Pleomorphomonas sp. PLEO: one gene and its partner. The protein of the gene in region 1 interacts with the protein of each later gene in a pairwise test. Links are inferred from orthologs where the notes say so. Each region holds a gene or a part of one and is shown on either strand. Other genes may lie near its edges.

What was found.
Region 2: the proteins of AB6N07_RS00180 (region 1) and AB6N07_RS02830 interact in binary tests that used the Escherichia coli proteins (3 or more experiments, as listed by UniProt). The link is inferred for Pleomorphomonas sp. PLEO from one-to-one orthologs.

What each region holds. Positions count from the first base shown.
Region 1 is NZ_CP166625.1:36,853-52,205, forward strand. Bases 4,778-7,562 are described here. They hold AB6N07_RS00180 (sulfate/molybdate ABC transporter ATP-binding protein), read right to left. Parts: upstream 6,803-7,562; coding sequence 5,753-6,802; downstream 4,778-5,752. Other genes in these bases: hrpB (ATP-dependent helicase HrpB), read left to right, coding at 4,778-5,721; cysW (sulfate ABC transporter permease subunit CysW), read right to left, coding at 6,814-7,562. Outside these bases: AB6N07_RS00160 (glycosyltransferase), read right to left, coding at 1-908; AB6N07_RS00165 (DMT family transporter), read left to right, coding at 1,074-1,979; AB6N07_RS00170 (lytic murein transglycosylase), read left to right, coding at 2,054-3,250; more of hrpB, read left to right, coding at 3,247-4,777; more of cysW, read right to left, coding at 7,563-7,734; sulfate ABC transporter permease subunit CysT, read right to left, coding at 7,727-8,569; AB6N07_RS00195 (sulfate ABC transporter substrate-binding protein), read right to left, coding at 8,731-9,750; AB6N07_RS00200 (tetratricopeptide repeat protein), read right to left, coding at 9,997-11,448; AB6N07_RS00205 (tetratricopeptide repeat protein), read right to left, coding at 11,445-15,314. UniProt on the Escherichia coli protein: Part of the ABC transporter complex CysAWTP involved in sulfate/thiosulfate import. Responsible for energy coupling to the transport system.
Region 2 is NZ_CP166625.1:639,310-654,869, reverse strand. What follows is about bases 164-3,155. They hold AB6N07_RS02830 (glutamate-5-semialdehyde dehydrogenase), read left to right. Parts: upstream 164-1,016; coding sequence 1,017-2,294; downstream 2,295-3,155. Other genes in these bases: rsfS (ribosome silencing factor), read left to right, coding at 3,006-3,155; AB6N07_RS02825 (nicotinate-nucleotide adenylyltransferase), read left to right, coding at 2,291-2,905; proB (glutamate 5-kinase), read left to right, coding at 164-1,014. Also shown: more of proB, read left to right, coding at 1-163; more of rsfS, read left to right, coding at 3,156-3,425; 23S rRNA (pseudouridine(1915)-N(3))-methyltransferase RlmH, read left to right, coding at 3,597-4,079; AB6N07_RS02810 (murein hydrolase activator EnvC), read left to right, coding at 4,185-5,540; AB6N07_RS02805 (S41 family peptidase), read left to right, coding at 5,537-6,868; AB6N07_RS02800 (divergent polysaccharide deacetylase family protein), read left to right, coding at 7,010-8,131; AB6N07_RS02795 (RNA pyrophosphohydrolase), read left to right, coding at 8,140-8,646; AB6N07_RS02790 (RNA pyrophosphohydrolase), read left to right, coding at 8,643-9,215; holA (DNA polymerase III subunit delta), read right to left, coding at 9,220-10,266; LPS assembly lipoprotein LptE, read right to left, coding at 10,271-10,804; leuS (leucine--tRNA ligase), read right to left, coding at 10,791-13,409; AB6N07_RS02770 (NAD(P)H-binding protein), read right to left, coding at 13,592-14,434; AB6N07_RS02765 (DUF523 domain-containing protein), read right to left, coding at 14,493-15,002; AB6N07_RS02760 (DNA translocase FtsK), read right to left, coding at 15,081-15,560. UniProt on the Escherichia coli protein: Catalyzes the NADPH-dependent reduction of L-glutamate 5-phosphate into L-glutamate 5-semialdehyde and phosphate. The product spontaneously undergoes cyclization to form 1-pyrroline-5-carboxylate.

The DNA of each region.
Region 1 (15,353 bases):
ACCGGAACCAATTGGCCATATGGTCCGGCTAGGATTTCCCGCGACCCATCGCAGTCGGTGGCAACCACCCGAAGCCCAGCTGAGAGCGCTTCGACGGTTGTCATGCCGAAGGCCTCGGTGCGCGACGGCACAGCCGCGACGCGTGCAAGGCCGTAGACCTCAGCCGCCGACGAAACGCGCCCAAGGAAGCGCACGCGATCGCTGATGCCGAGATCTACCGTCTGCTGGACGAGCCGCTGCCGCTCCGGCCCGTCGCCGCCAATAATGAGGCGGGCCTCGGGCGTCGTCAGGCGGGCGAAGGCATCGATCAGCACGTCTGTGCCTTTTTCCCGCGACAGGCGGCCAACGGCACCAACTAGGGGCGGCCTAGCGGCAATCTCCTCGGTTGTCGCGGCGGCTATCAATGGCACTGGATTATAGATGCGCTCCGTCTTGGCCGCAGGCGCATGCCAGCGGTCGACGAGCGCCCGCACAATACCGTCGGACACACCGACGAACCGCCGGGTCAGAGGCACAAACAAAGGCAAGGCATAGAAGCCGACAGCCGACAGGCGGCCGGTCTTGTATTCCTCGAACCCATGATAGGAGAAGACAAGCGGTGTCCGTGACAGGGCAAGGATTTTGGCGAGAGCCAGCTTGACGCAGTTGACTGAAACGGCCCCGGCGATCACATCGAAGGAGTGGCCGCGCAGCAGGCGGGCGAGCTGCAACACGGCGCCTATATGACCTTTGCCGACTTCGATTGTGGAAACGGCTGGATCGACACCGTCGTCGGCCACTTTCTCGTCGAAAGCGAAGGTAACATGGTGGCCGCGTGCCGCTAGACCGCTAGCAAGGATAGCCCAGACTCGCTCGGCGCCACCGCCGCCGGAGGCGCGGGTATAGAGAAGAACATGGAGCTTGCGCATTTCGCCTCCAGAGCGGCGGGAGCCTGCATGAAGGTAGCCTTGGAACACTCCTAGGACCAAGCGGGAAATGAGTGTCGGCTCCCCAGAACCGTCCCGCCGTCCTCGCCAAGATGGCCGGGATCGGCTATCGAGATGCGACTTTCGTCGATCCCGCTGGAGCTCCGTTTGTCCGCTAAGTCTCTCGCCCACCGCGCCGCCGGTTCCACCGTCGGCCTCGGCATCTTCATGATGTTCTTCGGCGACTTCATGTTCGCCGTCAATGACGTCATGGGCAAGTGGTTGGCTGGAACCTTTTCGGCCGGACAAATCGTCTTGGTGCGATCGCTCGCCGCGCTCCTGGTGCTCGCTCCGCTTCTTCTGAAAGGCGGCGCACCGGAACTCGTTCGGCTCGAGCGGCCAGGAATACAGGTGTCACGTGTGGCGCTGGCCACAGCCGAGATCGTGTTTTTCTATATGGCCATCCGCTTCCTGCCGCTCGCCGACGTCATGACGTTCTATCTCGCCGGGCCGATCTATGTTGCCGCGGTATCGCCGTGGCTGCTCGGCGAGCAGGTGAGCAAGCGCCAATGGTTGGCCATCGCCATCGGGTTTGCCGGGGTCATCTTCGTGCTGCGCCCGGGCGCGGGCAGCCTATCGCTCGCCTCGCTCATCTCCATTGCCGGCTCGCTTTGCTACGCCATGATGGTGGTGCAAAGCCGCCAGCTTCGGGGCACGCCCGACCGGGTGCTGGTGTTCTGGCAGACTGTCGGCGCGCTTGCGGTCGGCGCCGTCCTGGCGCCCTTCGACTGGGTCATGCCGAACCTTGTAGACCTCGTCATGCTGGCTGCTCTCGGCATCATCTCGATGACCGCCCACCTCTGCATAGCCCGCTCGGTCAAGCTGGCGCCGGCTGCCGTGGTCGCGCCAATTCAGTATTCGCTGCTGCTGTGGGCCATTTTATTCGGATGGCTGGTGTTCGGTGATCGACCGCGGCCATCAATGCTGGTTGGCGCCGCTGTCATCGTCATCGCCGGCCTGATGGTGGTGGGCGGACGTGGCAACCGTAACGCCACAACAGAAGGTCGTGACTGAAACCCTGTCGATCTTCGCCGAATGTCGCTATGATTCGCTTCAGATGTGTTCAGATGTTTCAGGAGGTTGTCTTCATGCGGTTTTCGGTTCCCGTCCTAACAGCGTTGGTTGTCGGGCTGCCGGTTCTCGCCACCCCCGGCCTTGCTGCGGATTGCAGCGCCAAGGGCGACGGCTTCGGCACATGGCTCGCCGGCTATTCGAAGACACTGGTCGACGCCGGTCTTCCCACTGATACGGTGCAATCGGCCCTCGCCGGCATCGCCTTCGATCCGGCAGTGATCAAGAAGGATCGGGGACAGGGCGTCTTCTCGCAGACCTTCACCGAGTTTGCCGGCCGCATGGTCAATAAGAATCGCCTGACGGTTGGTGCTCAGAAGATCAAGACCAATGCCGACCTGTTCGCTCGTATCCAGGCGCAATTCGGAGTGCCGGCCGAGGTGATCGTCGCGGTTTGGGGACTCGAGAGCGACTTTGGCGCCAATACCGGCGATTTCCCGACCCTGCAGTCGCTGGCGACCTTGGCCTATGACTGCCGCCGCCCCGTCATGTTCCAGAACGAGTTGCTAGACGCCCTCCAGATCGTGGCGCGCGGGGATCTTGCGCCCTCGGAAATGAAGGGCGCCTGGGCGGGCGAGCTTGGCCAGACGCAGTTCCTGCCCTCCAATTACCTTCGCTACGCCGTCGACTTCGACGGCGACGGCCGCCGCAACCTCATCAAGAGCGCACCGGACGTACTGGGTTCGACAGCCAACTACCTCCATTCGCTCGGTTGGCTGCCTGGGCAGCCTTGGCTTGTCGAGGTCAACATTCCCTCCAGCTTGCCGTGGGATCAGGCCGATCTGCCGATCAAGAAGCCGGTCGGCGAATGGCAGGCAATGGGTGTTCGGGCTGCGAACGGCTCCATTCCCGACGGATTGGCAGCGCTCTACCTGCCGATGGGCCGCTTCGGGCCGGCCTTCCTCGCCTACCATAACTTCGACGTCTATCTCGGCTGGAACGAGTCGCTGGTCTACTCGACGACCGCCGCCTATTTCGCAACCAGACTTGCCGGCGCGCCCCCGGTCGGTGCCGGCAACGGCAATGTTGAAGCGCTCGGTGCCTCCGACATCGCCTTCATTCAGGGCGCGCTCACGGCTCAGGGCTTCGACGCCGGCCCCAAGGATGGCAAGCTCGGCCAGCAGACGCGCGAAGCGGTGCGAGCCTTCCAACAGAAAGCCGGTCTGCCGGTCGACGGCTGGCCGGATTCGGCTTTGCTCCAGGCGCTCAGGTGACGTCGATACCAGTGCGCTGGTCGTCGCCGCTTCCCATCGACGCGGTGCTTGACGATATCCAAGCATCGCTCGACGGCAACCCGCGCCTCGTTCTTGTCGCCGCCCCAGGCGCCGGCAAGACGACGCGGGTGCCCCTTGCCCTTCTCGGAGCTCCGTGGCGGCGGCGTAAGTTGCTGGTCGTCGAGCCCCGCCGCCTCGCCGCTCGCGCCGCGGCGGCGCGCATGGCCGCCAGCCTCGACGAAGACGTCGGGCAGACGGTCGGCTACCGGGTTCGTATGGATTCGAAAGTATCGGCGAAGACGGTGATCGAGGTGATCACCGAGGGCGTGTTCACGCGGATGGTGGTCGAGGATCCACTGCTCGATGGGGTGTCGGCAGTCCTTTTCGACGAGTTCCACGAACGCTCGCTGGATGGCGACCTTGGTCTCGCGCTCGCCCTCGACGGCGCGACACTGAGGGAGGACCTGCGAATCGTCGTGATGAGCGCCACGCTCGATGGTGGTCGTGTAGCGAGCCTTCTGGGCGGCGCGCCGGTCATCGAAAGTGCCGGCCGCGCCTTTCCGGTAGAGACGCGGCACGTCGACCGCGATCCCCTCGCGCGCTTCGAGGACCAGATGGCGGAGGTGGCGCTCCAGGCACTCCGCGAGGAAGAAGGGTCCGCGCTGGTCTTCCTGCCAGGGCAGGCGGAAATTCGCCGTGTCGCCGAGCGGCTCGACGGACGTCTGCCAGCAGGCGTTCGCCTCGCCCCGCTCTACGGCGCTTTGACGAGTGGCGAACAGGATTTCGCCATCCGACCCTGCAGGTCTCCGGAGCGCAAGGTCGTGCTTGCCACGGCCATCGCCGAGACGTCGCTGACCATCGACGGCGTGCGCCTCGTCATCGACGGCGGCCTTGCCCGCGTACCCAAATACGAACCGGACACCGGCCTGACACGGCTCGAAACAGTGCGCGTCTCTCGCGCGTCGGCCGATCAGAGGCGCGGTCGTGCCGGCCGCACCGAGCCCGGTGTTTGCTGGCGCCTTTGGAGCGAAGGACAGACGGCGGCGCTTCAGCCTTATTCGACACCGGAGATCCTGGAAGCCGACCTCAGCCAACTCGTGCTCGACCTTGCGGCCGTTGGCATTCGCGATACGGCCACTCTCGCCTTTCTCGATCCACCTCCCAAGCCGGCGTGGAACGAAGCCGTGGAATTGCTCCGTGAGCTTGAGGCGATCGATGACGCGGGACGCATCACCGCCGAGGGCAAGGCGCTCGCCCGCCTGCCGCTGCCGCCGCGCCTTGCCCATATGATCCACCGCGCAGCGGACTTCGGCGCGACGCGGCTCGCCGCGGACATTGCCGTAATCCTGACAGAACAGGGACTCGGCGGCGAGTCCACCGATCTCGCCGACCGCCTGATGCGTTTCCGCGCCGATCGCGGTCAACGGGCTACCGACGCGCGGGCGATGGCAGCAAGATGGGCCAAGCTGGCGGCAGGAAGCGCTATCGCCGAAGCGCCGTCGCCGTCACCCGGCGCCATCCTTGCCCTCGCCTATCCCGACCGGATCGCCGAGGCACGCGGTCAGCGCGGCGCCTTTCGCCTGGCGAGCGGCCGTGGTGGCTTGGTCGAAGACTACGATCGACTGGCGAAGGAAGACTATATCGTCGTCGCCGATCTCTCGGGCAAAGCCGAGCGGGCGCGTATCCGGCTCGCGGCCGCCATTTCCCGCGACGAGGTCGAGACGCTTTTTGCCGAGCGGATAGTCGCTGAAACTTCCGTCCTGTTCGATTCCACGGCACGCGCTGTCCGCGCCCGCCGCGTCCGGCGGCTCGGAGCGGTGAAACTCGCCGAGGAGCCAATTGCCGCGCCGACCGGCCCAGAGACGAGTGCCGCGCTCCTGGCTGGCGTCAGCCGGACCGGCGTCGACCGCCTCGGCTGGTCGAAAGAGCAGCGGCGGCTCAGGGAGCGGGCTGGATTTCTCAACCGAACGGTGGGTGAGCCATGGCCGGATCTCACAGATGCCGCCCTGGCCGACAGGCTCAATGATTGGCTCGGGCCGTTCGTCGACGGTCTGACGCGACTCGACGAGATCGACGCAGCGCTGCTCGGCGCGGCCATCGACCGGCTTCTTCCCTTCGGGCTTCGGCAGGAAATGGATCGGCTGATGCCCAGCCATTTCGAAGCGCCGACCGGCAGCCGCGTGCCCGTCGACTATGGCGCCGACGGCGGGCCGGCCATCGAGATCCGGGTACAGGAACTGTTCGGTCTCGACCGTCACCCCGCGATTGCCGGTGGTCGAGTGCCGCTGACGCTGGTGCTGACCTCACCGGCCCACCGGCCGATTCAGACGACCAAGGACCTGCCCGGCTTCTGGCGTGGCTCGTGGAAAGACGTGGCGAAGGACCTTCGGGGGCGCTATCCGAAACACCCTTGGCCGGACGATCCGCTTGCTGCCGAACCGACCCGCCGCGCCAAGCCACGTGGCACCTGACGAACGCACATCCAGCGTGCCGTCGACATCCTCAGGCGGCACCAGAGAACAAGCCGGCCGCCCGGATCTCCAGCGCGGCGCGATCACCGATGCGGGGTGGCTCACGATCGGCCGGGGTCAGAGCTTCAATGACCGTGTCGGTCCCGTCGGCGCGGAAACCGACACGACGCGACGAGCCGGAGCGGTGCAACGATACCACCGTTGCCCAGAGGCCGTCGCCATCGCGGCGGAAGGCGACATGCTCGGGCCGAACGTAGAGCTTGGCCGGTCCGTCGAACAGAAGCGGTGGCAGCTTGGGAATAGTCACTTCCTGCTGGCCGACATAGGGACGGCCTTTGGTGATGTGGATATCGAGGCGGACCGATTCGCCGATGAAGTCGAAGACAAAGGGCGTCGCCGGCCGGTCATAGACGTCCTCGGGCGTACCTTCCTGCTCGATCCCGCCCGCGCTCATGACGACGACGCGGTCGGCGAGATCGAGCGCTTCTTCCTGGTCATGGGTCACGAACAGCGTGGTGTGACCGGTACGGTCGTGGAATTCCCTCAGCCACAGGCGCAGTTCCTTGCGGACCTTGGCGTCCAAGGCCCCGAACGGTTCATCGAGCAGGAGAACGCGCGGCTCAACCGCGAGCGCCCGGGCCAGCGCCACCCGCTGGCGCTGGCCGCCGGACAGCTGGCTCGGATAACGGCCGCCGTAATTTGGCAACTGAATCAGCGCGAGCAGTTCCTCGACCTTGGCCCGGATGGCCGCCGCCGTTGGCCGCGTCCGGCGTGGCCGCACCCTCAAGCCATAGGAGATATTGTCGGCGATGGTGAGATGCTTGAAGAGCGCATAGTGCTGGAAGACGAAGCCGATCTGCCGTTCCTGGACGCTTTTGAAGCTAGCGTCCTCACCGCCGAACAAGACCTGTCCGCCCGATGGAATCTCGAGCCCGGCGACGCAACGCAGCAGCGTCGTCTTTCCCGAGCCGGACGGGCCGAGCAACGCCAGAAGTTCACCGGAGGCGACCTTGAGATCGACGCCGTGCAGAGCCGCCGTCGTGCCGAAGGTCTTCGTGAGGTTGCGAATGTCGAGTTCCATCGGAGGCTCCGTCAGTGGCGGTGACCAGCGGCGAGATCGCTGGCATAGCGATGCTCCAGCCAGGACTTGATGCCGAGCGTCACCAGCGCCAGGGCGGCGAGCAGCGAGGCAACGGCGAAGGCGGCGACGAACTGATACTCGTTGTAGAGGATCTCTATGTGCAACGGCATGGTGTTGGTGTAGCCGCGGATGTGCCCAGAGACCACGGATACTGCCCCGAACTCACCCATGGCGCGGGCGTTACAGAGCAGCACGCCATAAAGCAGCGCCCATTTGACGTTGGGCAGCGTCACCGTCCAGAACATGCGGAAGCCGGAGGCGCCTAACGTCAGCGCCGCCTCTTCGTCGGTATTGCCCAGTTCCTCCATCAGCGGGATCAGCTCGCGGGCGATGAAGGGAAAGGTGACAAAGATCGTCGCCATGACAATGCCCGGCAGGGCGAAAATGATCTGAATGCCGGCTGACTGCAGCAGGCCGCCAAAGAGGCCGTGGCTGGCATAGAGCAGCACGTAGACGAGGCCGGCAACCACCGGCGACACAGAAAAGGGCAGGTCGATCAGCGTCACCAAAAAGGTCTTGCCGCGAAAATCGAACTTGGCGATCGCCCAGGCAGCGGAAACGCCAAAGACGAGATTGGCCGGCACGGCGATGACGGCCACCACCAGCGTCAGGATGATGGCGTCGAAGGCGGCCGGATCGGCGAATGCCTGAAGAAAGGCACCGGTCCCTTTCCGGAAAGCCTCCATGAAAACCGTGATGAGCGGCAACAGCAGGAACAGGCCGAGAAAGCCCACCGCCAGCGCGATCAGCAGGCGCCTGACCCACGGCGCCTCCTCGGTCGGCAATCGGCGGCGCGGCGGACTGGCAACCACCGATCCGGCGACGGCCGTTTCTTCAAGCGATGCGGCGAGCGCGACGGAACTGTCAGACATGACCATACCTCGCGCGCGCCCGGGCTTGGATCAAATTGATGACGAGAAGGGTTGCGAAACTGACCGTCAGCATGATGGCGGCAACGGCCGTGGCGCCGGCATAGTTGAACTCTTCAAGCTTGATGATGATGAGCAGCGGCGCGATTTCCGAGACATAGGGAATATTGCCGGCGATGAAGATCACCGATCCATATTCACCGACCGCCCGGGCGAAGGCCAGCGCGAAACCGGTCAGAATGGCCGGACTTAACACCGGCAGCACCACCGAGGCGATGGTTCTGAGCCGACCGGCGCCAAGCGTCGCGGCGGCCTCTTCAAGTTCGCGATCAACCTCGGCGAGCACCGGTTGCACCGTGCGGACGATGAACGGCAGACCGACGAAGACCAGCGCCAGAAAGATACCGAATGGCGTGAAGGCGATCTTGAGACCGACAATGGCCGCGATGGAGCCGATCCAGCCTTTCGGGGCATAAAGCGCGGTCAAGGCGATACCGGCCACCGCCGTCGGCAAGGCGAAGGGCAGATCGATGATGGCATCGAAGAAGCGGCGACCTGGGAAGTCGTAGCGCACCAGCACCCATGCGATCAGCAGACCGAAGGGCACGTTGAAGGCCGCCGCCGCGAAGCTGGTCACGAAAGACAGCCTCAGCGCCGACAGCGTGCGGCCGTCGAGCGCCAAGGCAATTATCTCATGTGCCCCCAGCGAAGAAGCCCGGAAAAGCAGGGCGCCAAGTGGAAGGAGCACGATCACCGACAGATACAGGATCGTGAAGGTGATGGTCAGGCGAAAGCCCGGCAGGACGCTCGGCTTGACGAAGAGCACGTTCGGGGTCATCGGCCTCGCTTTCGGAGGAAGCCGGCGGACGGGGGGTACCCGGTCCGCCGGCGGCAAGGTCTCGTTCTGTCAAAGGAAAGAGAAATCCAGGCGGCGCCGTTGCAATCCACATGGCAATCCCTCCACTCATCGGCACCGGCGAGAACGGCCGGCAATGTCGGTCATTGTGCAGGCTTGTAGATCTGGTCAAACACGCCGCCATCGCCGAAATGATAGGGCTGCGCCTTGGCCCAGCCGCCGAACAGCGGATCATCGATGCTGACCAGCTTCAGCTGAGGGATCGACTTCAGAAGCGCGGGATCGACCAGGTTCGGCTCGGACGGGCGATAGTGATACTTGGCAGCGAGCGTCTGCCCCTCGGCCGAGTAGAGATACTCGAGATAGGCGCGCGCCTCCTTCTCGGTGCCGTTGGTCTTGGCGTTGCCCTCGACAACGGCGACCGGCGGCTCTGCCAGGATCGACTGCGGGGGTATCACGATGTCGAATTTGTCGGCGCCGAATTCGTCGAGCGCCAGGAAAGCCTCGTTCTCCCAGGCGAGCAGCACATCGCCCAACTCGCGCTGTGCAAAAGTAACGGTCGATCCACGCGCACCAGTGTCGAGCACCGGCACATGCTTGTAGAGGGTCGCGACGTAATCGCGAATCTTCGCCTCGTCACCGCCATACTGGCCAGCGGCCCAGGCCCAGGCGGCAAGGTAGTTCCAGCGCGCTCCTCCCGAGGTCTTCGGGTTGGGGGTGATCACTTCGATGCCGTCCTTGACGAGGTCACCCCAGTCATGGATGCCCTTGGGGTTCCCCTTGCGAACCAGGAAGACGATGGTCGAAGTGTACGGGGCGGAATTGTGCGGCAGCTTGCCACGCCAATCGGCCGGGATTTTGCCTGTCTTCTCGACGATGGCGTTGATGTCGCTTTCGAGCGCCAGCGTCACCACATCGGCCGGCAGCCCATCGATGACGGCGCGCGCCTGTTTGCCCGAGCCGCCGTGAGAGGCGCGAATGGCGATATCCTCGCCCGTCTCGGCCTTCCAATGCGCCGCGAAGGCCGCATTGTAGGCCTCGTAGAACTCGCGCGTCGGATCGTATGAAACGTTGGTCAGCGTCACCGCCATGGCGGGAGCGGCGAGGACGAGCGGTGCCGCGACCACGGCGGCGAACAGTCCCAGAAGTTTCGAGCCTCTCATGCGTCCAGTCTCCAGCCTTAAGCGATGATGTTCATCGCGCCTATCCGGGAGCTTCGGCAGCTGTTGGCCCCTAAGGCCTCCCGACAGGCTGAAATCCTAAAAGGACAGCTTCAATTGGCAAGAGATACCATTCCCTCCGAAATGGTCGATTTGTAAAATTTCATTTCATTATTGTCGCCGATTACGCGACTCGAGGCAACATGCTTCCGAGAAGCCATGGCTTTGCGGTGGGATTTTCCTTTGCCATCAGCGGCGAACCAAGTCGCGGACGCGATGGATGACCTCCGCGAGCAAAGCAGCAAGCGGCTTCTCCGGCTGCTGTCTCAGCAAAGACAGCGACGGATAGCGAGGCGTCTTTTCCCCCTCCAGCCGCCAGACCCAACTGGCCGCGGCGGGAAGCAGTGCAACGCCCGGCCGTCCGAGCGCGCCAGCCAGGCGAAGCGACAGACCGTCGATGGCGATAATGGCATCGATCCGGCTGATCAGAGCGGCGCAGTCGACCCGAGCGTCGACGCCGGCCTCGAAATCGGGGCCGGGATGCTCGATGCGGACCGGTGGATCGGCGACCTCCCAGCCGGACGGCGTTGACGAGCGGGCAAGCATGGTCGATGGCACCCGCTCGAGAGCGACAAAGCGCAGGTCACCGATACCGGCGAGCGGCGCGAGATCGTCGAGCCGAAGACCGCCGCCCCAGACAAGGCCAATGGCCGGCTTGCCACGGCCGAGGTCCAGCCGCGCGCTCCAGCGGTCCGCGAGCATTGGCTCGGCGGCGAGCAGTGAGCCGGTTGGGACGAAGCTGCCGGCGGTGAGCCCAAGGCGATGTGGCAGGCCGACGAGCGGCGCAGCGGCGCCAGCGGCCCTAACCCAATCGCCGACATCATCGTTGTCAGCAACGACGTGGCCGACGCCCTCGATCGACGAAGCGAGGCGAACGAAAGGCTTCGGCGCCACCAGCACGAGGTAGGCGGCCAATGACCGGGCAAGCGGCAACACGGACGCGAAGGTGATGAGGTCAAGCGGATCGGGGCCGGTCCAAACGAGGAGCGGACGATCAAGCGGAGCCCCATCCCACACCGGCAGCCGGGCCGCCCAGGGCGGACAAGTGGCCACCCCATCAAGGTCGGCAAAGCCGCCGGCCATGTCACCGAGCGACAAGAGCGCCGCCGCTCGGTCGGCATGCGGACGAGATTCGCCTGTCCGCCGGAAAGCCTCGACCGCCGCCAGCGGGCGACCGGCAGCGACCAGGGCCGAACCGAGGCCGCTCAGGGCATGCGGCTCGGCCGGGTCAAGCCGCAACGCCGCATCGAAAGCCGAAACCGCGCCGTCGGCATCGCCGGCGGCAAGGCGCGCCACGCCGAGGCGGGCGGCGAGGCGCGCGTCGAGCGGTTTGGCGGCACGGGCTCGTTCGAAGGCAGCCGCGGCTTCCGGCAAGCGAGAGGTCGCGGCAAGCGCCTCGCCAAGCGCGGCGGCGATATCGGCGCGGCCGGGCTCGGTGCGATCGGCACGCGTCAGGAATATGACGGCGCGCGCATGATCGCCATTGGCACGGGCGGCGGTGGCGGCCCCCAGCATGGCCGGCACATGGTCCGGCGCCCGCACGAGAGCCACCTCATAGAGGGCGACCGCCTCGATCCATTTGTGAGTGGCTTCGGCAGCGGCGGCACGGGCCAGCAGTTGATCAACGACCGTTTCTGTCACGACGCCGGCCTTTCGGGAAGGAGACCGCGCAGGACACCGACGAGGTCGCCACCCCGTTGCACGAAGCGGGCTTCGGGATACCAGAGCGTACCGCCCTCCCCCGCCCAAAGCCAGTCGGCCGAGGATGGATCGATCACGACTGTCGGCCGGCCAAGGGTGGCGGCAAGATGGGCGGTAGCCGAGACGGGAGCAATCACCGCATCGAGCGCCGCCATCGCCGCCGCCATTTCGACGAAGCCGCCAAGCCGATCGCCCAGCGGTTCGACAACGAGTCCATTCGGCAGCACGGCGAGCGAAGCCCGGCCAGCGCGGCGATCAAGGGCGAACAGGCGGATGCCCTGGAGGTCGGCAAGCGGGGCGAGAAGCGAGGCGTCCGCGGCGTTCCGCCAATAAAGGCCGATAGCAGTCCGGCCGTCGCCGCCGAAGAATTGCCGCCAAGCATCAATTCGCAAGGGATCTGGCCGGAAAAGGGCGGGTGGCGGCAGGCTTGTCCGTTCGGTGCCGAACACATGCGGCAGGCTTCGAAGCGGCACCTCCAGATCGTAGGGCGGCAGACGCCGCCCCTGCTCGACCACCGTGACCTGACCGCCAAGATCAAGCCGGCGGAACAGATCGGTAAGAGCCGGGCGCACCTCAAGAACGAGCCGAGGCCCATTCGCCATGAACTGCGGCAGGAAGCGGGCAAAGGCGATGTCCAGCCCAAGATCGCGTTCGCCATGAACGAGCAGCGTTCGATCGCGAATATCCTCGCCAGTCCAGCGAGCTGCTGAAAAACGTCGCGGCAATAGTTCGGCAGCTTGCCAGCGTATCTCCGAGCGAGCAAAGCCACGCTGGTAGTCGCCGGCCATCAGCAGCGCCTCCGCTTCGTCCATCAAGAGCTCGGGGTCGGTCGGCGCCAGCGCCACGGCGCGACCATAACAACCGAGAGCCTCAACCGTGCGACCAAGCGCCACCAGAGCCTTGCCAACAGTACGATGGGCACGAGCGAGGTCGGGCCGGAGTTCGACTGCCCGCTCGGCATGGGCAAGCGCCTCTTCGAGGCGACCATCGAGCCGTTCGGCATCCGAGAGTTCGACGAGCCGCTCGGCGGTCGGCGCCTCGGCCACCAGCGCGGCAAGAAGGCTTCCAGCTCGCTCGCGTTCGCCGATCCGCAGAAGGGCCGAGGCGAGTTTCTCCCGCAGTTCCGGCTCGGCGGTCCCGGCGGCAATGGCGTCGCCCAGCAGCAGGACGGCGCGATGATCGTCGCGGCTGGCGAGCGCGGCGAGACCGGCGCGCGCGAGCGCCGCCACCGGCCGCGGGAAGAACTCATCGCCTTCTAAAGAAGCGTCGATGGCCGGCGCTGGGTCGGCACGGAAAGGAACGGCACGGTCGCCGGCCGCGAAGGCGGCAAGTGCCACGACGAGGCGGGAAAGTCGGTCGGATTCTCCCTCCCCGGGACGGTGGCGAAAAAGGCGCGTGGCCGGGAACCAGGGCGTTCGACCGTCTTTTTCCAGCCAGAGCCAATCATCGCGGTCCGGGCCGATGACAAAGGCGGGGCGACCGAGGGCGCCGGCCAATACGGCGATTGGGCTACCCGCGAGCGCGACTACGGCGTCAATATTCGGAAGGGCGGCGGCAATCTTGTCGAGCTCCGACTGACCGATGGCAAGCGGCCATGCATTTGGCAGGCGCGCTGTGGCCCCAGCGTCGAGGGCGACGAAGGTGACCCCGGGCAGCGCGGCGAGCAGCGCCATATCGACCGAAGTAGCCAGACCGTCGAGCGCCAAGCCGACACGGAAACCTTCGAGATGGGCGAATGTCCGTGCCACGTTAGTCACGGCAACCGGATCGGATGCGAGATAGCGGCGCGGCGCCGGCAACCCATCCATGGTGAGGCCAAACAGAGCCGGCAGGCTCATCACGCGGAGGGCGAAGTCACTACCCTGCGCCTTGCCCATGCCGTCGATCCCGTCGGCGTAGGCCAGCAAAGGCGCCAGTTCGTCCGCGCCATCGACGCGAACGGTTGTCGCGCCCGCCGCCTTGAGCATGGGAGCAAAGCGCAGGAAACGTAACAGCACCCCCGCGTCGCCTTCGGCAGCAAGGATCACATCTCGACCGGCGAGGTCGGCGAGGGCTGGAAGAGCCCGCGCTTCGCCATGCCGGCACTCAAATTCGACAAGGCCGGTGGCAAAGTCGCCAGAGGCCAACAGCAGTTCGCCGAGAAAGGCGCGGGTGGCTGGGGACGAGCGGCGAGCAACGAGACGACGCAGGACGTCGATCGCCTCACGGGTGCGGCCGACTGTGGCGAGGGCGCGAGCAAATTCCATTGCCGCTTCGGTGTGACTACCGTCGCGGGCCACGGCAGACCCAAGGAAATGCAGGGCAAGCCCAGTCTCGCCGGCCGTTGCCGCGAGACGCCCGAGACCGAGGCGGGCGTCGGCGCCATCTTGAACAATGACAGCCCGTTCGAAAGCGCGGGCAGCGGCGCGGGTATCGCCAAGCTTCCTCAGTGCCTCTCCCCAAGCCACAAGCAGATCGGTCCGGTGGGGCGCCGTCTTTACCGCCTGTCGGAGGGCAAACTCCGCTCTGGGCTGGTCACCGAGTTCGATGAGAGCGGCGGCGCGTGCCATCAGCGCATCAATGGAGGACGGATCAATGCTGGATGCCTGCTCGGCGTGCTGGAGCGCCGAGGCGGGGTTGCCCCGCTCGAGGTCGCGGCGGGCGGCAAGGAGCAGCAGCGGAGCATGGCGCGAGCCGATGGAAAGCCCGGCGTCAAGCACTCGATTGGCATCGGCCACCTCGCCAACGCGGAACAATAGCCCAGCAAGCCGCGCCCAAGCCTCCGGGACCGCCGGGGCGAGCGCCACCAGGCGCGCGGCAAATGGCAGAGCGGCACGGGCGGCGGCGGCGCCATCGACCCCCTCGGCGGCGGCGGCGAGCCGGTTGAGGGCAGCGACGACGGATAACCCCGGCGTGGCGAGCGCCTTTGCCTCCGATGTCAATGCATTAGCGACACCCAGCCAGTCCGCTCCTTCAGCGCGAAACAGGCGCGCGCCAGGATACCAGCGACTGAACTGACCTTGGCATCCCCACATCCAATGCGGCGCATCGTCGAGCAGCAGCCACAATGGCGCACCGGCAACGCCAGCGGCATGGGCCACCGGACCATCGGTTGCCACAACGAGGTCGAGGCCGGCGAGTGTGGCGGGATTGAACTCGACCACCTGGCCGCCGAGCTTCCTGGCCGCCGCCTGATCAAGTGCCACCAGGCGGAAGGCGGGAAAGGCTTGGCGAAGCACCGGTATGACGCTCTCCGCTGTCATCTCGGTCCCCCTGCCCCATGGCGACGCGCCCAAGGCGAGCCCAATAGCCATCCCTTTGTGTTGCAACGGCAACAAGATGGGCGGCGGCACGTCGTCCGGCGAAAGGCCAAGCACACATGGCGCGGAGGCAAGCGGCAAGATGAGATCATGCGGCGGCAGCGAGGCAACACCGACGAGTGGCACGCCGCCAAAAGCGGGGGCGAAGGGCGAAAGCCATTCCAGTTGCTCAGCGGGAACCGCCAGCGTCAGCGACAATACGCGAGCGGCAAGTTTCGGCAAGAAACGGGCAAAGGCGAGCGTGTCGCACTCGTCCTCCTCGGCGAGCACGACGACGCGAGCCGCTGGCGATCGCGCGCCGTTCCAGCGCGGCCGGTCGGATGGTGCTAACAAGGGGCGGCGCTCAAAATCGGCGAAACCTTCCGCCCAGTTCCCATCGGCGAGCGCAAGCCGCGCCGCGTCCAGGCGAGAGGATGTCGCGGCATCCAGTGCCCGTGTCTGGCGGTCCTCATCGATCGTCAGGTCTTCGTCCAGTTTAAGCTCCAGATGCCACCGCCGTTGGTTCAAGCCCTCTCCATGGAGCGAACAGCCTGATTCGGGGAACAT
Region 2 (15,560 bases), 610 kb from region 1 along the record:
GTCGCCCGTCTCAGGGCCGGTGGCGCCAGCGTGCTTCTGGTTTCTTCAGGCGCCATCGCTATGGGTCGCGGCGTCTTGAAGTTGCCGAAGGGCAAGCTGAAACTCGAGGACAGCCAGGCCGCCGCCGCTGTCGGACAGATTGCGCTGGCGAAAGCCTGGGCCGAAGTGCTCGGCGATTACGGCATTACCGCCGGCCAGATTCTGTTGACCCTGGGCGATACCGAGGAGCGACGCCGCTATCTCAACGGCCGTGCCACCCTCGGCAAGCTCTTGAAGCTCGGCGCCGTGCCGGTCATCAATGAAAACGACACGGTAGCCACCACCGAGATCCGCTATGGCGACAATGATCGGCTAGCCGCCCGTGTCGCCGCCATGATGGGCGCTGATCTCTTGGTGCTTTTGTCCGACATCGATGGTCTCTATACGGCGCCGCCTCAGGTCGACCCCAACGCTTCTCTGATCCCTGTGATCGACCGCATCACACCGGAGATCGAAGCCATGGCCGGCGGCGCGGCTTCCGAATTGTCGCGCGGTGGAATGAAGACCAAGATCGACGCCGGCAAGATCGCCACAGTCGCCGGCACGGCTATGATCATTGCCTCCGGCAAAGTGGCGGCGCCGCTCTCCCGTGTCGACGCCGGTGGGCCACACTCGCTATTCCGAGCCGAAGCCAACCCGGTCACCGCCCGCAAGGCCTGGATCGTCGGTCACATCGACGCGCCCGGCGTTCTGACGATCGACGCCGGCGCCGTCCGGGCGCTGAAACAGGGGCGCAGCCTGCTGCCACCCGGCGTGACCCGGGTCGATGGAGATTTCCATCGCGGCGACACGGTGATCGTTGTCGATGAAGCCGGTGTCGAGCTGGCCCGTGGCCTCGTCGCTTATGATGCCGTCGATGCACGGCGCATTCGCGGCCAGAACTCGACGGTAATCGAAGATATCCTCGGCGCACCCGGCCGCAGCGAAATGATCCATCGCGACGACCTCGTGCTAAAGGGCGACCTCGGAGACTGACCATGACTGCATTGACCGACGTTTCCGTTCACGACCTGATGGCCGATATTGGCCGGCGCGCGCGCGTCGCCGCCCGTCGCCTTGCCCGCGCCTCAACACAAGAAAAGGCGGCGGCGCTGACCGCTATGGCCATAGAGGTTCGTGCCCGCGAAGCCGACATCCTCAAGGCCAACGCCATCGATGTCGCGGCCATGAAGGAAAATGGCGTTGCCGCCTCCTTCCTTGATCGCGGCACGCTGGATCCCGCTCGCGTCGAGGCCATCGCCAAGGCGCTGGAGGAAATCGCTGCCCTGCCCGATCCGGTCGGCCGTGTGCTCGCCGCCTGGACGCGGCCGAACGGCCTCGCCATTGAGCGCGTTGCAACGCCGCTCGGCGTCATCGGGATCATTTTCGAAAGCCGGCCCAACGTCACCGCCGACGCCGGCGCCCTCTGCCTGATGGCCGGCAACGCCGCCATCCTGCGCTGCGGCTCCGATTCGCTTCGCTCGTCGCAGGCGATCCTTGTCGCGCTCGTCGCCGGTCTCCGGACGGCCGGCCTGCCCGAGGATGCCATCCAGTTGGTGCCGATCAAGGACCGCGCCGCCGTGGGCGAGATGCTGACCGGCCTCAGCGGGTCGATCGACGTCATCGTTCCGCGTGGCGGCAAGAGCCTGGTCGCCCGCGTCCAGGCCGAAGCGCGGGTGCCGGTGTTCGCCCATCTCGAGGGCATCTGCCATATCTATGTCGATCGGGCCGCCGACCTCGACATGGCCGTCACCGTGACCGTCAACGCCAAGCTTCGGCGCGTCGGCGTCTGCGGCTCGGCCGAGACTCTGCTCGTCGACCGCGCTGTGGCTGATACGCACCTCCTGCCAATTCTCAAGGCGCTTCACGAGCGCGGCTGCGAAATCCGGGCAACTGAGGAAATTCGCGCCCGCTTCCCGGCAGCCGTGCCGGTAACCGAAGCCGATTGGTCGACGGAATATCTGGCGCCGATCATTTCGGTGGCACTGGTCGACGGCATCGACGCCGCCATCGAGCACATCGAAACCTACGGCTCGCATCACACCGACAGCATCATCACGGCTGACGAAACGGCGGCCGCCCGCTTCTTTGCCCGTGTCGACTCAGCCATCGTGCTGCACAACGCTTCGACGCAGTTCGCCGACGGTGGCGAATTCGGTATGGGCGCCGAGATTGGCATTGCCACCGGAAAGATGCACGCCCGTGGCCCGGTCGGCGTCGAGCAGTTGACCTCGTTCAAGTACCGCGTGCGCGGCAGCGGCCAGACGCGACCGTGACGACACCCCGCCTCCCCGTCACATTCCCGGGCATGCGCATTGGCCTGTATGGTGGTTCCTTCAATCCGCCACACCGAGGCCATGCCCACGTGGCGCGGCTGGCACTTCAAAGACTTGGGCTCGATCGCATCTGGTGGCTGGTCAGCCCTGGCAACCCCTTGAAGTCGATGGACGGCCTACCGGATGTCGGCCAACGGCTGGCAGCCGTGCGGCGGGTCGCCAACCACCCGCGCGCGGTCGTCACCGACCTCGAGGCGCGACTCGGAACGCGCTATACAGTCGACCTCATCCGGCGGCTGAAAGCGCTCAGACCAGATGTTCGTTTCGTGCTGGTCATCGGTGCCGACAACTGGGCGACGTTCCACCGCTGGGGCGGCTGGCGCGAGATCGCCCAAACGGTGCCGATCGCGGTCATCGACCGCCCCGGAGCCACCTTCGCGGCGCTGGCCTCACCGGCCGCCCGTACTTTTGCCGGCGCGCGCGTCGCCGAGTGTGACGGCCTCTTGCTGCCAAGCCTTGCCCCCCCCGCCTGGATATTCATCGCCGGCGTCAAGGTGCCGCTGTCATCGACCGCCCTGCGCCAAACCAGCTTAGCCATTGGTCCAGCCTGATCTTGAAAACGTCACCGTCAAGGTTCATCCTTTCAATCATCGGCGGTTGTCGGCATGGGGCCGGCTGTCGCGGACCATTTCACGAGGTGCACCCCTGAGCATGCCTTTCACCGAGGGCGCCTTCAGCGCCAACTCCTTTGCCGACGTCGCTGCGTTCTCCGGCGATGCCACTCCTCTTCCGCGATCCCTGCTCGATACGATTCTCGCCAGCCTTGACGACGCCAAGGCCGAGGCCGTCGTTGATATCGACGTTGCCGCCAAGACGCCGATCGCCGATCACATGGTGATCTGCACGGGTCGCTCCACTCGCCATGTCGGCGCCATCGCCGACCATTTGGCCAAGGACCTGAAGGATGCCGGCTTCGGCGCCGTCGCCATCGAGGGTCAGCCGGCCTGCGACTGGGTATTGATTGACGCGGACTCGGTCATCGTCCACGTCTTCCGCCCGGAAGTGCGCGAGTTCTATCATCTTGAGAAGATTTGGGCGCCCGACCCGGAGCCCGCTACCGGCCGCCGTTGAGGTATCCACCCAGAAAAGTGGATACCCGAGCTGGAACGATCCGCTTGGAAAGCTGTAGACTTTTCGAAGGCGCGGATAGTCCGGAAATGGCTCGGAAGCTTCTCATGACCCCGACGCGCGGGGCCGCTGGCCCCGCCGGTACGGCGCGTGCGCCCGACTAAGAAGAGACTTATGCGCATCGCCATTCACGCTGTTGGAAAACTGAAGGCCGGCCCTGAGCGCGAGCTTGCCGACCGCTATCTCGATCGTGCTGACAAAGCCGGTCGAGCCATCGGCTTTTCTTCTGTCACCGCCCGAGAAATCGTCGAGAGCCGCGCACGCGAGGCCTTGCAGCGCAAAGAGGAGGAAGCACGCGAGCTTCTCGCCGATTTGCCGCCGGGAGCCTTGCTCATCGCCCTCGACGAGCGAGGCGATTCGCCGACCTCGGAGCGATTCGCCGAAATGCTGGGCGAGGCACGCGACCGCGGCACACCGAACACCATTCTGCTGATCGGCGGACCGGATGGCCACGGACAGGAGCTCCTGTCGCGCGCTGGCCACCGCATTTCATTTGGCCGGCTGACTTGGCCGCATCAAATCGTCCGCATTCTCGCCGCAGAGCAGATCTATCGTGCCGTAACCATCCTGAGCGGCCATCCCTATCATCGGCCCTGATCCGTCCCGCATCTCGTCATCATCGCCCTTTGGTTGACGAAGCGTTAATGGAAAGACCGATAGGTTCGGCCGCTCGACCGCACCGTACCGGACAGCTCATCGTCCATGCCGCCCGAAACGCGACGTCCCGGAGTCCGCCGCCTCACCATCGCTGCGATAATCGCGGCGATGCCTTGCTATGTCGCCGCGCAGGAGGGCTTGCCACCCGAGGCGACTGCCTTTGCCCCGGCGACGAGCGCTGTTCGGCCAGCCTCCGTATCCGACAGCGCCGTCGACGCCGACCACATCGCGGCCGAACGCGCGCTAAAAGATCAGGAACTGGCCAAGCTTCGCAGCTCCATGGAGCTTTCGGCGGAAAAGCAGGCGGAGATAGCAGCCGAAATTGCCGGCCTCTCGCGTGATCAGCAGGCGCTCAGCGATCAGCTCGTCACCTCGGCTGCCCGTGTTCAGGCGTTGGAGCAATCAATCACCGATAGCGAGGAACGCCTCGCTCGCGGCGCCGACAACGAATCGCGCATCCGCGCCTCGTTATCGGCCCGACGCGACGTATTGATCGCCGTGCTCTCCACCGCGCAGCGCATAGGCCGCCAGCCACCTCCAGCGCTTGTCGTCAGCCCAGAAGACGCCCTTAAAGCCGTGCGCTCGGCGGTCATCGTCGGTGCCGTACTCCCAGAGATCCGTCTTGAGGCGGAAGCGCTGCAATCCGATCTCGATGCCCTGGTGGCAGAAAGAACGCGCGCCGCCGCCGAACGTGACCGCCTCAGGGCTGATGCCGCCGCCATTGCCGAGGAACGGCAGCGCTTGGCATTACTCATCGACAAGAAAAAAACGGAAAGCGAAGCACGCTCTGTCGACTTGGCGACCGAGAAGGCGAGAGCTGAGGAATTGGCGAAAAACGCCCGCAGCCTGGAAGAGCTGATCTCCGGCATGAAGAAGGCGCTGCCAGCAGCCCACACCGAATCGCCACCTTCCACGGCATCGGCGCCGAGCGTTGGTGGCCGCCTCGGGCCGGCCATCGCCTTCGCAGACGCCAAGGGACGAGTGATCCTGCCCGTACGCGGCGTCAACCTGCAGTCCTTTGGCGACGACAATGGCCTTGGTGGTGCCTCGCAGGGCCAATCGATCGCCACCCGGGCCGGTGCCCGCGTGGTGTCGCCGGCCGACGGCCGCGTCGTTTATGCCGGACCGTTTCGCTCTTACGGACAGCTCTTGATACTTGATGCAGGCGACGACTATCATATCGTGCTTGCCGGCATGGAACGGATCGACGTCCAGCTGGACCAATTTGTTTTGACGGGCGAGCCCGTCGGTGTCATGGGAAACCAGAGGCTGGCCAGCGCCGCCGCTTTGGATGCCAGCGTCACGCAGCCCGTGCTTTACGTCGAATTTCGCAAAGGTGGAACTTCGGTCGATCCCTCCCCCTGGTGGGTCGCATCGCAGGATCGGAAGGTCAGCGGATGATCAGAAAACTGTCGCTACTCGCAGCGGGCGCCGTACTTGGCGCCGGCGTTACTACCCTGACCCTCGAGCACCGTCTGCCCGGCTTCGGGTCGGCCGTAGCTGCCGGCGTCGATACCTATCGCCAGCTAAACCTGTTTGGCGACGTGTTCGAGCGTATCCGCTCCGACTATGTCGAGGAACCTGACGAACCGGCCCTGATTGAGGCCGCGATCAACGGCATGCTGACGTCGCTCGACCCACATTCGAGCTACATGAATGCCAAGAGCTATCAGGACATGCAGGTTCAGACCAAGGGCGAGTTCGGCGGACTCGGCATCGAGGTCACCATGGAAGATGGCGTCGTCAAGGTGGTGACGCCGATCGACGATACGCCCGCCACCAAGGCAGGTATCCGTGCCGGTGATTTGATCACCGCCATCGATGGCACTGACGTGAAGGGCCTTACCCTCAACGACGCCGTCGACAAGATGCGTGGGCCGATCAACTCGTCGATCACCCTCACCGTGGTGCGCGGCACCGACAAGCCTTTCGACGTCAAGATCGTTCGCGACGTCATCAAGATGCAGTCGGTACGCTACGAGGTGAAGGACGATGTCGGCTATGTCCGCATCTCCCAGTTCACGGCCCAGACCTTCGACGGCCTCAAGACCGCCATCGACAAGATTGACGCCGCCATCCCCGCCGACAAGCTCAAGGGTTATGTGCTCGATCTGCGCAACGACCCAGGTGGCCTGCTCGATCAGGCGATCGCCGTCTCCGACGCCTTCCTCGACAAGGGTGAGATCGTCTCCACGCGCGGCCGCCACGATGGCGATACGCGCCGCTATGCCGCCAAGGCTGGCGAGCTGGTCGGTGACAAGCCGCTGATCGTGCTGATCAACGGCGGCTCCGCTTCGGCATCGGAAATCGTCGCCGGCGCGCTTCAGGACCATCGCCGGGCGACAATCCTCGGCACGCGGTCCTTCGGCAAGGGGTCGGTCCAGACTATTATCCCGCTGGGCTCGAATGGCGCTATCCGCCTGACCACGGCGCGCTACTACACGCCGTCGGGCAACTCGATCCAGGCCAAGGGTATCCACCCTGACATTGAGGTGCTGCAGGATCTGCCGGAGGATCTCAAGGATCAAGTGACCGAGACCAAGGGCGAGGCGTCGCTGAAGGGACATCTCAAGAGCGAGACCGAGGGCACCGAGGCGTCCGGCAGTCAAGCCTACGTGCCGCCCGACCCCAAGAACGACAAGCAGCTCAATCTGGCGCTCGACCTGCTGCGCGGGTTGCAGGCCAACGCCGCCTTCCCGCCTAAGGGCGACGACCCCGTCGCCAACTGAGCGGGCAAATAGCCGAAAGATGCCGGGCCGGAGTTCATCTCCGGCCCGTTACGTTTCAGTGGCATACCGCAACGCCACGGATTGAACTAAGCTCGCGAGGACCGAATCAGGGCGGTCGCCAGTAGCCGGATGCCACGTGCCATGAACGACCTGACCAATCCCCTCGGCTTCGGCGGTACCGGAGGCCGAAGGTTTCGTGTGCCGGTCGGCGCCATCGCCGCGGTCATCACGGCGTGCCTCTTTGCCGGGCTCACCGTCTGGCTGATGGTCGTCAACGACCCGCTTGGTGGCGAGCCCTATGCGCGGACCAAAATCGAAACCTCCGACACCGCGTATGCTCGCGCCGACATCGCCACGGTAGGTGTGAAGTCAGGCACCGGCGAGCTGTTGCCGCCGCCGTCCGAGAGCAAGCCCGAGGCCGGAGCGGCCGTCGAGAGCCCCTCCGCTACACAAACGCATATGGCCCTACCCGTCGAGGCCGATGCCGCTCTCACCGAGACATCACCTTTCGGTCCGCTGCCGCGCGTCGCCGCCGACGGTCGCAAGCCTGTCGACGCCTATGCCCGCCCCGTACCCAGCGTCGTCGGCGCCTCTCCGAAAATTGCAATCGTCGTCGGTGATCTTGGCCTCAGCCAAACCGGAACGCAGGATGCCCTCGCCAAGCTGCCGCCCGAGGTTACGCTGGGCTTCGCTCCCTATGGCGCCAGCCTCGACCGCTGGACCGCCAAGGCACGGCAGGACGGCCACGAACTCCTGCTGCAAGTACCGCTGGAGCCTTTCGATTATCCTGATAACGACCCCGGCGAAAATACGCTGCTCGTCAGCAAGGATGCGCGTCAGAACATCGAGAACCTGCATCGGGTAATGGGGCGTCTCACGACCTATGTCGGCGTGGTCAATTACATGGGTGCCCGCTTCACGTCCGAAGCCGACGCCCTCGACCCGGTGATGCAGGAGATCGCGCTACGCGGGCTGCTCTATCTTGATGACGGCAGCTCGCCGCGCAGCGTTGCCGAACAGTCGGCCGGCAAATTCAAGACCACCTTTGCCCGAGCCGACCTGGTCATCGACGCCGTGCCGACGCCGAACGAGATCACCAGCCGTCTCGCACAGCTCGAGCAGATCGCTCGCACACGCGGCCTCGCCGTCGGTGTCGCCAGCGCCCGGCCAGCGACGCTGAAGGCGCTTGTCAGCTGGACAAGCGGTCTCGATGGGCGCGGCATTACGCTGGTACCGATCACTGCCGTTCCCCACCAGAATTGAGACAATTCATGACCTCCCGAGCCGACCTTCCCTACCGCCCCTGTGCCGGAGCCGTATTGATCAACCGCGCAGGCCTGGTCTTCGTGGGCCATCGCGCCGACCTTGAAGGTGCGTCCGACTCAGCCCCCTGGCAAATGCCTCAGGGTGGCATAGACGACGGCGAAACGCCGCTCGACGCCGCCCGCCGGGAACTTTGGGAAGAGACCTCGGTAAACTCGGTCGAGCTCTTGGGTGAGGCGCCGGAGTGGTATCGCTACGACGTTCCCGATGAACTGGCCACGGGGCGCTTTCAACGAAAGTGGCGAGGCCAGACACAGAAGTGGTTCGCCTTCCGCTTTCTCGGCGATGACGGCGAAATTGACATCGACAGACCGGGAGGCGGCGCGCATCCGGCTGAGTTCTCTCGCTGGGGCTGGAAGCCGCTGTCCGAGGTGCCAGGCCTCGTCGTTGCCTTCAAGCGGCCGATCTACGAGAAGGTTGCCGCAGCCTTCGCCGGTCTGGCGGTGCCTTCATGAGCGCCCGTATCCCCGCCGCCCTAACCCCGCCGGACCCGTCCGAGCGCGATCCGCTTTCGCCGGACCTTCCCTATCGACCGAATGTCGGCATTTGCTTATTCAATGCCGAAGGGCTGGTGTTCGCCGGCAGAGCCTACTCCAATCCCTTCGGCTGGCCGGATCCGGAGATTTTCACCGAAGGCGCCGATTGGTCGCTGCCGCAGGGCGGAATAGACCCCGGCGAGGATATCATCGCGGCGGCACGCCGTGAACTTTGGGAAGAGACCGGCGTCAAGAACGCAGACCTTATAGCCGTGACCGACGAATGGTGGAGCTACGACTTCCCCGTTCGCGGCGCCAAAATTCACAAGCTCCACCCCTTCCGTGGCCAGCGTCAGCGTTGGGCGGCCTTCCGCTTTACCGGCAAAGACGACGAGATCACGGTCATGGCGGCCCACACCGACGAGCCGCCGGAATTTCTCGAGTGGCGCTGGCGACCACTCGACGAGTTGCCGGCCGTGGCCCCACTGCACCGGCGGCGGCAATACATGCGCGTCGTGGACGTTTTCGGAGATGTCGGTCCGGCTTGAGGCTTTATCGGCGCCGCCGGCCGGCGGCTTGATCGGCGGCGCGCGCCAGCGTCAACAGTGTCTCGCCGACAATATCGGCGGCAAGCGACGCATTGAGACGAGCGTCGCGCGCCGCTTCGCCCAGAACGATAACCGCCCTGGCGAGCCGAGCCGGCGGCCACAGGCCAAGCGCGGCCTCCACCTTGCCCTTGCGCTTGAAGAACACCGGCGGCCGGGCGCCATTGACCGCATCGGCCGGGGCCACGCCGGAATCGACGGCGGCGCGTAATTCGTCGAGCAGCATGAAATGGCGAAGCGCCGCGCCGACGATCTGGCCGGCATCGATACCCTCGGCCCGCGCCTTGGCCAACCCTTCGACCAGCACCGTCAGAGCGCCACCAGCCGCGGCGTCAATCACCTCGTCAATGGCGAAGGTTGAGCTGTCGCCGATCAAGGCCTCGACATCGGAAAGAGTAATAGTGCCGGTTCCATGAGCGTGCAGGCAGAGCTTCTGAATCTCGCCACGCGTCATCAACCGATCGCCGCCTAGAAGCGAGACCAGAAGCGCCCGAGCCTCCGACGCGATGGAAAGGCCGGCCGCTCTTGCCTCTTCATCGATCAGCGCCCCGATCGACCGTTCGTCATCGGCAAAACAGGGGATCGCATACGCCCGGCTTTCCTGCTCGAACAGAACCCTGAGTGGGCTGGATTTCTTGAGATCGCCCGCCTCGACGACGATCGCAGTATCAGGCGGGGGCTGCTTGAACAGCGCCCGGAAGCGGCTGGCGAGATCCGCGCGTCCTCCACCGTCACGCAAAAGGATTGCCCGTCGGCTCGAGAACATCGACACCGCATAGGCCTCGTCGGCGAGCCGCGTCGGGTTGGCCGTCAGTTCGGAGGCTTCGATGCGAACCAAGGCGAAGGGATCGCTGGGGTCCGAAAAGGCAGCGGCGATGGTTCTGGCGCGCTCGGAAACAAGCCCGGTATCCGGCCCATAGACCAGATAGAACACAACATCCTGCGGCGGCCGCGCAACGAGGCGATCGGCCTCCTGAGCGCGCGCCGCCACCATTGCCTCAGCCCTTGCCGATCAGCGCCGACGACAAACGCAAGCGAATGTCGGCCGCCGCTGCCCGCGCCGCTCGCTCCTCGGCATCCTGCTGTGCTCGAACGTTGGCATAACGCTGCGATGTGACGTCGAAGGGAGAGGTGGTGTAGATATTGTCCGATGTAACCACCCGGCCAGTAGCGATCTCGGTCAGCGTGTAAGTCGTCGTAAGCGACACCAGTTTGGCCACCGCGATATCTTCGCTGGCACGAATGGCGAGCTCCGAGACGCCTGTCGTCAGGACGAGATGCAGGCGATACTTGGGTGCCACCAGCGCGCTGCCGCCACGCAGCTGGAAGATTAGCTCATTCATCAGAGCCTGCGGCACGCGATCGGTCTGCGTGTCGATGGCAATCGAAGCGAGTTCCGTCACCATTGCCGGTTTACCACCCGCCGCGGGCGAGCCGATCGGCGCGTAAACGGGGCGCACCTGACAGGCAGCGAGAAGAGCGCCGGCCGCTAATACTAGGGCGCCGCGGCGAAGGAGATCAGACGACCACATTGACGATCCTCTGGGCGACGACGATGACCTTCTTCGGGCTCTTGCCGTCGAGCGCCTTTATCACGGCTTCGAGCTTCAACACCTCGGCTTCCACCTCGGCGGGCGTGGCAGTGCGTGCCACGGTAATGTCGGCGCGCTTCTTGCCGTTGACCTGCACCGGCAGCGTCACCTCGTCCTCGACCAGCAGAGCTTGGTCGACGGTCGGCCAATCGGCAAGCGCCACCAATCCGTCGTGGCCGAGCGCTGCCCAGCTTTCCTCGGCAAGATGCGGTGTCATCGGTGCCATCATGCGGACGAGCAGACCGGTTGCCTCGACCAAAGCGGTCGCGGCGGCGCCATCGGTGGCCAGCAGCGCCTTATCATTGGTAAGCGCTCCGGCCAACGTGTTGACCAACTCGTAGATCTTGGCCAACGCAACGTTGAAGCGCAGACCCTCGACATTCTCCTCAACGGCGGCCAGAGCTTTGTGCGCCGCCTTGCGCAGAGACAGCGCCAACCTGTCGCCGCCTTCGGCCCGCTCGGCGATCGGGACCAGTTCGGAGGCCTCGGATACGATGCGCCAGACGCGCTGCAGGAAGCGGGCGGTGCCCTGAGCCCCAGCCTCGGTCCACTCGACATCGCGCTCCGGCGGGCTGTCGGACAACATGAACCAGCGGGCGGTATCGGCACCGAAGCTGTCGATGATATCGGTGGGGTCGACAGTATTCTTCTTCGACTTCGACATCTTCTCGATCGGGCCGATCTTGACCGGCGCACCCGAGCCGATCAGTCGCGCCTTGCGGGCGCTAGCCTCCTCGACGATTTCGATATCAGCCGGCGACAGCCATTCGCCGCTTTCCGACTGATAGGTCTCATGCACCACCATTCCCTGGGTAAACAGGCCACGGAAGGGCTCGTCGAACCCGACGTGACCGCACTTCTTCATCGCGCGGGTGAAGAAGCGCGAATAAAGCAGATGCAGAATGGCGTGTTCGATGCCGCCAATATACTGGTCGACCGGCAGCCAGGAATTGACCACTTCCGGCACGGTCGGCGTCTGAGCGCGCGGCTCGGTGAACCGGCTGTAATACCAGGACGAGTCAACGAAGGTGTCCATGGTATCGGTCTCGCGCCGAGCCGGCTTGCCGCACTCGGGACAGACGCATTTGGTAAAGGTCGGATGCCGGTCGAGTGGATTGCCGGGACGGTCGAACTCGACATCCTCCGGCAAGCGAACCGGCAGATCCTTGGCCGGCACAGGCACCACACCGCAGTCCTCGCAGTGGATGACCGGGATGGGGCAGCCCCAATAGCGCTGGCGCGAAATACCCCAGTCACGCAAGCGATAGTTCACCTGCCGCTTGGCCGAAGGCGCACCATGCAGCGTCGTCGCTTCGAGTTTACTCGCCACCAGGTTCTTGGCCGCTTCCACGTCCATGCCATCAAGGAAGTCGGAGTTGAACAGTTTGCCATCGTCGGTATAGGCGACGTCGCCCACCGCGAAAGCGGCGGGGTCGGCACCTTCGGGCAGAACAACGGGCGTAACGGTCAAGCCGTATTTGCGAGCGAAATCAAGGTCGCGCTGATCGTGGGCCGGACAGCCGAAGATGGCGCCGGTGCCGTAATCCATCAGCACGAAATTGGCGATGTACACCGGGTAGCTCTGACCGTTGAAGGGGTGCTTCACGGACAGGCCGGTTGCAAGGCCCTTTTTCTCGGCCGTCTCGAGCGCCGCCGCCGAGGTGCCGATACGCAGGCACTCCTCACAGAAAGCGGCAACCGCCGGATCCTTGTCGGCAAACGCTTTCGCCACCGGATGATCGGCGGAAAGAGCCAGGAAGCTCATGCCGAACAGCGTGTCGGGACGCGTGGTGAACACCTCGATGGTCGACTCGTCGGCGACCGCCGGACCGTCGATCTCGAACCGAACCCTCAAGCCTTCCGACCGGCCAATCCAGTTCTTCTGCATGGTCCGGACTTTTTCCGGCCAGCGGTCGAGCGAGTCGAGAGCCGACAGCAGCTCATCGGAATAGTCGGAGATCTTCAGGAACCACTGCGTCAGCTCACGCTGTTCGACCAAAGCGCCGGAACGCCAGCCACGCCCGTCGATCACCTGCTCGTTGGCGAGCACAGTCATGTCGACAGGGTCCCAGTTGACCTTGGACTTCTTACGGTCGACGAGGTCGGCCTTCATGAAGTCGAGGAACAGCTTTTGCTGCTGCGTATAGTAATCCTCGTCGCAGGTCGCGAACTCGCGACTCCAGTCGAGCGACAGGCCCATGCTTTTCAACTGGCCACGCATGGTGGCGATGTTCTCGTACGTCCATGTCTTGGGATGAATATGGCCCTTCATCGCCGCATTTTCGGCAGGCATGCCAAAGGCGTCCCAACCCATGGGATGCAGGACGTTGAAACCCTTGGCCCGTTTGTAGCGAGCGACCACGTCACCCATGGTGTAGTTGCGCACGTGCCCCATGTGGATGCGGCCGGACGGATAGGGGAACATCTCGAGCACGTAATACTTGGGACGCGAATCGTCGTTCTTCGCCTCGAACACCCTGGCCTCGGTCCAGGCCTTCTGCCAGCGCGTTTCCGCTTCGCGCGCATTGTATCGCTCGGTCGCCATCGTCTCGTCTTCTGTTCAGATCCACGCCTGTCGCGGGTCAACGGTGCCAAGAGCACGCGACCGCGCGAAAAACTTACGGCATGACCATCATCAGAAACGGTCCCTAGGGTCAATGCTTTGGAATGCCGAGGCCGGCGTTTTCCGTCAGACCGCGACAGGATCGATGAAATCCCACAACAAGATCAGACACCAACGAAGTCGGTCGCGTGATCCTTGACGAAGGTTTCAAAGAAGCGAGGCGGACGGCCGGTCATCTTCTCGATGGCAGGGCTAACGATCGATGCCTTACCGTCGCGGATCGTATCGAACTCGGCGACCCGCTCGGCAATTTGCTGTTCGGGAATCTCCTCCGCCACTAGGCGCGCTTCGTAATCAGCGATGGAGATCGGCCGGAAGGTGACACGCCGGCCCGTAACGTGGCTCATGACTTCCGCCGCGCGCGACAACGGAAGAGCCGCGGGACCGGTGAGGACCAGCGTCTGACCATCGAAGTCTGAACTGGTCAGCGCAGCGGCAGCGGCGGCGGCCACGTCACGACCATCGACAAAGCTGATCAGCCCCTCGTCGGTCGGCAGCGCCAGTTCGCCCTTGCTGACATCGTCCTTCCAGACAGTCCGGAAGTTGTCGGCGAACCAGTTGGCCCGAAGGATGACGAAAGGAAGACCGGAGTTTTCCAGAACCAATTCGAGACGGCGATAGGGATTGTCCTCGGAAACATCGGCGGCGATGGTGGACAGCAGAACCGCCTTGATTTTACGGTCGACCACGTGCCGCATCACCGGCATCAACGCGGCGATAACGTCGAGCGGTGCCGACGGCATCAGAACAAAGACGCGGTCGACCCCCTCGAATAGCGGAGCGATGCTGGACGGATCACGAAAATCGAACCGCAGGACCTCAGCTTCCGGGTGCGTTTGCCCGTCCAGGGAGGCCGCCTTGACGATTTCGCCTTTTGCCACCAATTCGGACACGACCAACTGGCCGATGGTGCCGGTGGCGCCGAGAACGAGGATGCTGTCTGCCATGGGGGTCTCCGTCAGGAAGTCCGATCCGGCCGTACGGCCGGCGGAAGAGACAACGCCCTCACCCCGCGTCGGGTTCCCTCAACAAGCCGACGTCGACGATCTTGGCAAGACGATCGATGTCGTGATCGGCGAAAACGCCGATGCCGTGTGCCGCGAGAAGCGCGGCGGTGACACCGGCTCCCTCCAGTCGCCGGCCTGAGAAGCTGCCGTCATAGATACTGAGACTGCCACAGGACGGGCTGCGGTCGATGAGGAGCGCATAAACGCAGCCACTGCGACGGGCGTACTCGAGCGCCGCCTCAGCACCGGCAACGAAGGCGGCCGTAACATCCTCTCCCGTGACAGTTACGACGCGAGCCCGTCCCGCCAGCACATCCGCGCCGGAGCCGCCGACGATTTCCGCCGCCGGCCGGGGCACCGAAAGATCACCCATCAGCTCGGGGCAAACCGGCACCAGCCGCCCTTCGGCCTGCCAACGCTCGAGGCGCGGATCGTCGAGCCGTTTGCCGGCGCCGTCATAACGGACTGGCCGGCCGAGCAGGCAGGCGGAGATCAGAATGCGGTCCATCGGCACCACCGAACACATGAAAAAGGGCGTCTTCCCGCGCAAGGAAGACGCCCTTTGTCTCGTTCCGGATGGTCGCCGTCAATCTTCCTCGGCGCGCATCAGGATCTCGCGCTTGCCCGCATGGTTGGGGGGACCGACCAACCCTTCCTTTTCCATCCGCTCGATGAGCGAGGCGGCACGGTTGTAGCCAATGCCGAGCCGGCGCTGGATGTAGCTCGTGGTGGCGCGCTTGTCGCGCAACACCAGCGCCACCGCCTGATCGTAGAGATCGGCGTTTTCATCGACCGGAGCAACGTCACCGCCGCCGCTGTCTTCCTCGTCATCGGCCGTGATGGCCTCGAGGTAATCGGGCGTTCCTTGCGTCTTGAGATGAGCGACGATCGCCTCCACCTCGCCGTCGGAGACGAACGGGCCATGGACACGCTGAATGCGTCCGCCGCCCTGCATGTACAGCATGTCGCCCTGGCCAAGCAGCTGTTCGGCGCCCTGCTCGCCAAGGATGGTGCGACTGTCGATCTTCGACGTCACTTGGAAGGAGATGCGCGTCGGGAAGTTAGC